Regions from separate parts of the Paeniglutamicibacter sulfureus genome, predicted to be linked through region 2. Evidence: riboswitches for the same ligand, from Rfam matches in the RefSeq annotation. Region 2 holds a riboswitch; the other holds the start of a gene.
What was found. A riboswitch is a leader RNA that binds a small molecule or an ion and turns the genes downstream of it on or off. The one in region 2 is predicted to bind glycine.
Positions count from the first base shown of each region.

Region 1: another riboswitch for glycine. It lies ahead of ABD687_RS15650 (hypothetical protein); the one in region 2 lies ahead of gcvP (aminomethyl-transferring glycine dehydrogenase).

Region 1 covers NZ_BAAAWO010000001.1:3,431,778-3,435,184, reverse strand. Annotated here, with positions in the region: gene ABD687_RS15660 (hypothetical protein) at 1-445, shown strand, start outside; gene cycA (D-serine/D-alanine/glycine transporter) at 535-2,019, opposite strand; gene ABD687_RS15650 (hypothetical protein) at 2,074-2,277, opposite strand; glycine riboswitch at 2,436-2,533, opposite strand; gene ABD687_RS15645 (hypothetical protein) at 2,608-2,775, opposite strand; gene ABD687_RS15640 (O-succinylhomoserine sulfhydrylase) at 3,020-3,407, opposite strand, start outside.
Region 2 covers NZ_BAAAWO010000001.1:1,945,143-1,948,549, forward strand. Annotated here, with positions in the region: gene gcvP (aminomethyl-transferring glycine dehydrogenase) at 1-1,547, opposite strand, end outside; glycine riboswitch at 1,726-1,826, opposite strand; gene ABD687_RS08890 (NADPH-dependent F420 reductase) at 2,600-3,277, shown strand; gene ABD687_RS08895 (VIT1/CCC1 transporter family protein) at 3,374-3,407, opposite strand, start outside.

The DNA of each region.
Region 1 (3,407 bases), 1.5 Mb from region 2:
GAACTGGGCTCCCCGGGCCTTGCTGCAGAGCACGTGGACCCGCGTGCTGACCGTTGCTAGCTCCGTGCTGCTGGTCGGGTTCCTGGTGCTGCTGGTGTGGCGGACGATTGAGGGCACGGAGTTTGCCGGCGTCCATGTGGCGGCCGCGCTGCTGCTTATCAGCAGCATGGGCATCGCGATCGCCAGCCATCTGGGCAGTGGCCGGCTCAGCGCCACCGACACCAGCGGCGGGCGAGCACCCCACTACGCCGGGCTGTTGGTCCTGATGCTTTTGGGCGTCGTTGCGTGGCTGGTCCTGACGGCCATCGGGGTCAAGCAGGCCCTCTTCCTGGTCGAATGGTACGAGATCGCGCTCTTTGTCTACTTCTGGTATCTCGAGACCAAACGGACCTGGAACCCGGAGACTGCGCTTCGCACCGGCCGCGGGCGGCACACGCCGACATGACGTCGGGGCCGCCTCCCCAAGGGAAGAGGCCCCGACGTCGTACCGGATTCCGGGGCGCCAGCTGGCACCCTATTTATTGCTGCGCGGAGTTACTTCGCGGCCGGTTCCTTCAGCTCCGCCTCGTCGACGACGACGCCGGCGTTGAACGACGCGGCGAGCATGCGCTCCTGGGCGACCTTGGCTCCGTGCATGGCACGCAGCTCGGCGTGCTTCGGCTTGCTTCGCAGGATTGCGTAGCCGATGCCCAGTGCCACGAACCAGATCGGGGTGAAGAGCAGTGCGGCCATGGTGTCGGCCTGGGTGGTCAGCGCCCAGAGGATGAAACCGAAGAAGGTCAGGACCACGTAGGGCATGAAGGTTCCGCCGGGCATCTTGAACTTGCTGGCCGCGTGCAGCTGCGGGCGGCGCTTGCGGTAGACCAGGTAGCTGATCAGGATGATCGACCAGACGAACATGAAGCACAGTGCCGAAATGGTGGTGACCAGGGTGAAGGCCTCGGCCACGCCGCCCTCGGCGTAGAGCAGGGCCACGCCGGCGAGCAGGAACATGCAGGAGAACAGCAGTGCATTGCGCGGGACCTTGGTCCTCGAGAGCTTGGCGAAGCCCTTGGGCGCGTCGCCTTCCTCTGCCAGGCCGTGGATCATGCGGGAGGTCGAGTAGATCCCGGAGTTCGCGCTGGAGGTGGCCGAGGTCAGCACCACGAAGTTGATGATGCCGGCGGCACCCACCAGGCCGGCCATCGCGAACATGCCCACAAACGGGGATTCCTCGGCGCTGAACAGCTTCCATGGCTGGACGGCCATGAGAATAACCAGCGCACCAACGTAGAAGAAGAGGATGCGGACCGGGATGGAATTGATGGCCTTGGGCAGGGTCTTTTCCGGGTCCTTGGTCTCGGCGGCGGTGGTGCCCACCAGCTCGATGCCGACGAACGCGAACACTGCGATCTGGAAGCCGGCGACGAAGCCCATGAAGCCGGTCGGGAACATCCCGCCGTCGTTCCAGAGGTTTGCGAAGGAGGCGGTGGCGCCGTTGTTCTCGAAGCCGGTGATGATCATGACCAGGCCTACAACGATCAATGCGCCGATGGCGACGATCTTGACCAGGGCGAACCAGAACTCGGTCTCGCCGAAGTTCTTCACGCTCGGCAGGTTCAGGGCCACCAGCAGCAGGATGCAGACCACGGCCGGAATCCAGAGCGGCAGGTCCTTCCACCAGTACGCCACGTAGTGGGAAATCGCCACGACGTCGGCGATGCCTGTGACCACCCAGCAGAACCAGTAGGTCCAGCCGGTGAAGAATGCCGCCCAGGGGCCCAGGATGTCCCCGGCGAAGTCGGAGAAGTTCTTGTAATTGGTGTTGCTCAGCAGCAGTTCGCCCATCGCACGCATCACGAAGAAGAGCATGAAGCCGATAATCATGTACACAAAGATCACGGAGGGGCCGGCGACCGCAATGGTCTTGCCGGAGCCCATGAACAGGCCGGTGCCGATGGCGCCGCCGATCGCGATTAGCTGGATGTGGCGGTTGGAGAGCCCGCGCTCGAGGTGGGGCTCGGAACTGTTGTTGCTCATGCTGTTGCCTTCCAAGTGGATGGTGGTGCTTCGGTGACGCGCCATGGTGATTCCCTAGTGCCCGTCGCCGAGTGGGGCCAAGTCTTCGGTCGCGTGTGTCGCGTCGTTCTCCGCGGCGCTCATTCCCAGGCCGTTGCGCTTGCAGGAGAGCACATCGTCGCGGGCGGCAAACTCCTGATCCCGCAAGACAGGATCGAGAAGCTGGCCGGAAGGCGCGTCAAGGGGCAACCGGGCAGTGGCGTGGGTGGTGAGCGTCATGGGGGAACTCCCGAATCGTGCACGGACGGTGCCGTGCTGTTCTTGGTTCCTCCCCAATCTGTTTACTGACCTGAGAGTTTCCATCCCTGCCCGCAATGGGTGAGGGACTTGCTCCTTCGGTGAGCACGAAACTTCGTCGTGCTGCTTTCCAGATTCGCCTCTTCGTGGCGGTACGGGGGCCTGAGAGTTTCCTGGGGAGGAATTGCTCCTACGGCGCCCGCCCATGGTTTGGGCGGGACTCTCCCGCCACGTGTCGACGGCGAATTTCTTGTGACTACTGTCACAATCTACGCGAAAGTTTTCCTGTGGAGCAAACCGCAGAACGTTTCATTACAGCGCAGGGTCGAAAAATGTCATTCTGACGTGGAGCGGATCCTCCAACGGGGACTCGTCATATTCGCGGGCGAGGCAGTGGGTGCGGCCCTCGAGGGACTCCTTGATGGCCGCGTCCTGTGCAACGGCGGGTTCGGGTGCTGCGGGGGGCTTGGTCTGCGTCATGGGTGCCACGCTAGCAACCCGGATTGCCCAGCGGTTTTCGTCGCTGTTTCCACCCTGTAACGGTCATCCAGTACGTGTTTCGCGCGGGTTTCACACGACGACTGCCATCGAGAAGTCCAGTTTCACGTGGTCGGACGCAAGAGGGTCAGCTGCGGTTAACGCCATCTCCGTCCCCTCCGGCCGGCGGCCGGAACCTTGTGTTGCCTGCCTGCCGCATCCGAAACGCCATCGTGGCCTTGCCTGCTCAGCTGCCCAGGGCAGCGCCCAGGTCCCCCAGGAGGTCATCGGTCGTTTCCAGCCCGACGGACAGACGCACGATTCCATCGCCGAGCCCGATCACGGCGCGCCCCTGAGGACCCATGGCGCGGTGGGTGGTGGTCGCCGGATGGGTAATCAGGGACTTGGCATCGCCGAGATTGTTGGAGATGTCAACCAGCTTCAAGCCGTTGAGCAGTCGGAAGGCCGCTTCCTTGGCCGGGCCGCGGCCCGGGTCCAGTTCGAACGTCACGACCGTGCCGCCGCCGCTCATCTGGCTTCGAGCCAGGTCGTATTGCGGATGCGATTCAAGGAACGGATAGATGACACGGCTAACGCCCGACTGGTCCTCGAGCCAGCTGGCAATCTTCAACGCC
Region 2 (3,407 bases):
AATTCCGGCCAGGAAATGGATTCCATTTCGGCGGTGGAGTTCAGCTTCATTGTGCACGATCCCAGCGGGATCATGGTGCGGTCCAGGGCCAGGTCGCGGTCCGAGAGCTTGCGCAGGTAGCGCAGCATCTGGGTTTCGGACTTGATGGTGTTGAAGATCGGGTGGCTCAGGTAGTCGCTGGTGCGCTGCAACGATGCCGCCAGCTCGTAGCCCTCTGCCTTGAAGTCCTCACCCGTGACGCCGAAGACACCGGCGATGGCCGCAACGTGTGCCGAAGTGGTGGCTTCGTCGGTGGATATGCCCACGGTGGTGGCATCCACGCGGCGCAGGTTGATGCCGGCTTCCTCGGCCTTGGCGATGATGGCGGCCGAGTCGGCGACCTTCACCTGCACGGTGTCGAAGAAGGAGTCGGCAACCAGTTCCAGGCCGGCACCGGAGAGCACGGTGGCGATGGTGCGGGCGTGGTTGTGGACGCGCTGGGCGATGCGCTTAAGGCCAGCGGGGCCGTGGTAGACCGCGTACATCGAGGCCGTGATGGCCAGCAGCGCCTGGGCGGTGCAGATGTTGGAGGTGGCCTTCTCGCGGCGGATGTGCTGCTCGCGGGTCTGCAGCGCCAGACGGTAGGCCGGGAACCCGGCGTCGTCCTTGGACACGCCGACCAGGCGGCCGGGCAGCTGGCGTTCCAGGCCGGTGCGCACTGCCAGGTATGCGGCGTGCGGGCCACCGAAGAACAGCGGGACGCCGAAGCGCTGGGTGTTGCCCACGGCGATGTCGGCACCCTGTTCGCCCGGCGCGGTGATCATGGTCAGTGCCAGGATGTCGGCGGTGATGGTGACCATCGCGCCGCGCTCCTTGGCAGCGGCGATGACGGCGGTGTGGTCAACCACGGCGCCGTTGTTGCCCGGCTGCTGCAGCACGATGCCGGAGATGTCACCCTCGGGCAGGCCCTTGGACAGGTCCGCGATCTCGACCTCGAAGCCCAGGGCTTCGGCGCGGCCCTGAACCACGGCGATGGTCTGCGGGAAGAGGTTGGCATCGAGCACGGTCTTGGCGTTGCCCTTTGCCTTGTTGCCACGGCGCATCAGCAGCACGGACTCGGCGACGGCGGAGGCTTCGTCAAGCATCGAGGCGTTGGCGATAGGCATCGCGGTCAGGTCCATGACCATGGTCTGGAAGTTGATGAGCGCCTCGAGGCGACCCTGGGAGATTTCCGGCTGGTACGGGGTGTAGGCCGTGTACCAGGCCGGGTCTTCGAGCACATTGCGCAGGATGACCGGCGGCGTGAAGGTGTCGGAGAAACCCTGGCCGATCATCTGGGTCTTCATGACGTTCTTGTTTGCCAGCACGCGCAGGTCCGAAAGGACCTCTGCTTCGGTGCGTGGGGCCGGCAGGTCCAGGGGTTCGCTCTGGCGGATGTCGGCGGGAACGGCGGTGTCGACGATTTCGTCGATGGAAGAATAACCAAGCTGGCTCAGCATGGTGTCGATGTCGCTGCCCTGCGGGCCAATATGGCGGGCGACGAACTCAGCGGACGGGGTCACGGTCATGGGGAACTCCATTGGGTCATCGGCGTGCGTACACACCGAACGAGCTGCAAAGTTCCTCCCCGACCCTGTTGCTTGACCTGAGAGTTTCCGCGTTGCGCCGGTCCGTGAGGGCGGGGCACGCTTGCACCTTCGGTGAGCCGCACCGCCGAACGGCGGTGTTGCTACTTTCCAGAGTTGCCTCTTCGCGGCGGTACGGGGGCCTGAGAGTTTCCCGGGGAGGAATTGCTCCTACGGCGCCCGACCAACTTTCGTTGAACGGGACTCTCCCGCCGCATGTCAGTGGCTGCGCCCCCTTCGAGGCACGATCACCATCCTACCGGCGATGCGTGAGCCAGACAACACGGACATGCCTGGATGAAGCAACACGTCTTTTACGCGGGCCACTCCTGCGCGAGGGCACACATTGCACCCCGGGCGAACCCTGGCCCGGCAGTTCACGATCCTGGAGGCACCTAGAGATTGAGGAAGACGAAACCGACAAGTTGCCCACATCGACAAGGGCATGCGAGAGCAGCGGGTATCGCAGGCTCAGGGCAAGGATCCCGGCCATTGGGAACAGCCCGCGCGCCAAGTCCGACAATCCACACCCATGCCGGACGCCTGGCGCTGCGTCGAAACCACGCCCACCGCTGCCCCGCACCGGCGGCCAACGAAATCACGATGGCAATCAGCCCACAGCCGCGCCGCTCGGGCGTTCGTGTCCATGGCAACACGCGCGGCCAAATGCCCGGCAGCAATGATGAACAGCGGGGTGGCCAGCAGCATAAACCCCCGCACTCTCGTGCTTGCCCACCATCCCGACCCTCCGACGGACGCGGTTTCCGATCACGCCTTCCAGCCCCCGCTCTCAGCCATGCCTCCAACCCTTCGCATCCGGGCGCATGATCCTCAAGATTTTCACACCTCAGCAGGGCACTTCCCGCTGCATCCACGGTCCACACCCGGGCGTCGCAAACAATTTTCAACGGATTCATCCTGAAATACTTGACAGTTCAACCATTAGGGGTCTACCGTATCACTTGAAGGTTCAACAAACAGGATTTGAGGATCACATGAAGAACTTCCTCGCTCGACTCTTTGGAAAGAAGAACGACATGAACATCGACATCACCATCATCGGCACCGGCAACATGGGCCGCGCGCTTGCAACACGCTCGATCGCCGCCGGCAAGAGCCTGCAGGTCCTGGCCCGCTCCACCGAGACCGCAGCCACCTTTGCCGCCGAGCTCGGTACCGGAATCGCCAGCGGGAATACCGCCGAAGTCCCGGCTGGCCGCATCGTCGTTTTGGCCCTGCCCTTCGACGCCGCCAAGGAATACGTCGCCGCCCAGGGTTCGGCCCTGGACTCCAAGATCCTGGTCGACATCACCAACCCGGTGGACTTCGCAACCTTTGACTCGCTGACCACCCCTGCAGGAAGCTCGGCCGCCGAGGAAATCTCCGCCTTGACCTCCGCCACCGTCGTGAAGGCCTTCAACACGACCTTCGCCGGTCCGCTGACTTCCGGCTCCGCCGACGGCAAGCCGCTTGATGTCTTCGTTGCCGGCGAGGAATCCGCCCGCAGCGAGGTAGCGGCATTCGTCATCGCCGCCGGCATGCGCCCGTTGGAGGTCGGTGGCCTGCACCACGCCCGCGAGCTCGAGGGCTTCCAGCTGCTGGTCATGGCCATGCAGGTCAATCCGGCGCTGCCCGACTTCAACTGGGGAACCGCGCTGACGATCGTGGGCTAAGACCCCCGCCTGCCCAATCCGGGATATTCGAGGGGACGGAACCGCCACCGGCGGTTCCGTCCCCTCGTGCGTTGCCTCGGTTGGAGGTGTTCGGGCCTAGACGATTCCCGAGACGCCTAGCCACGAACCG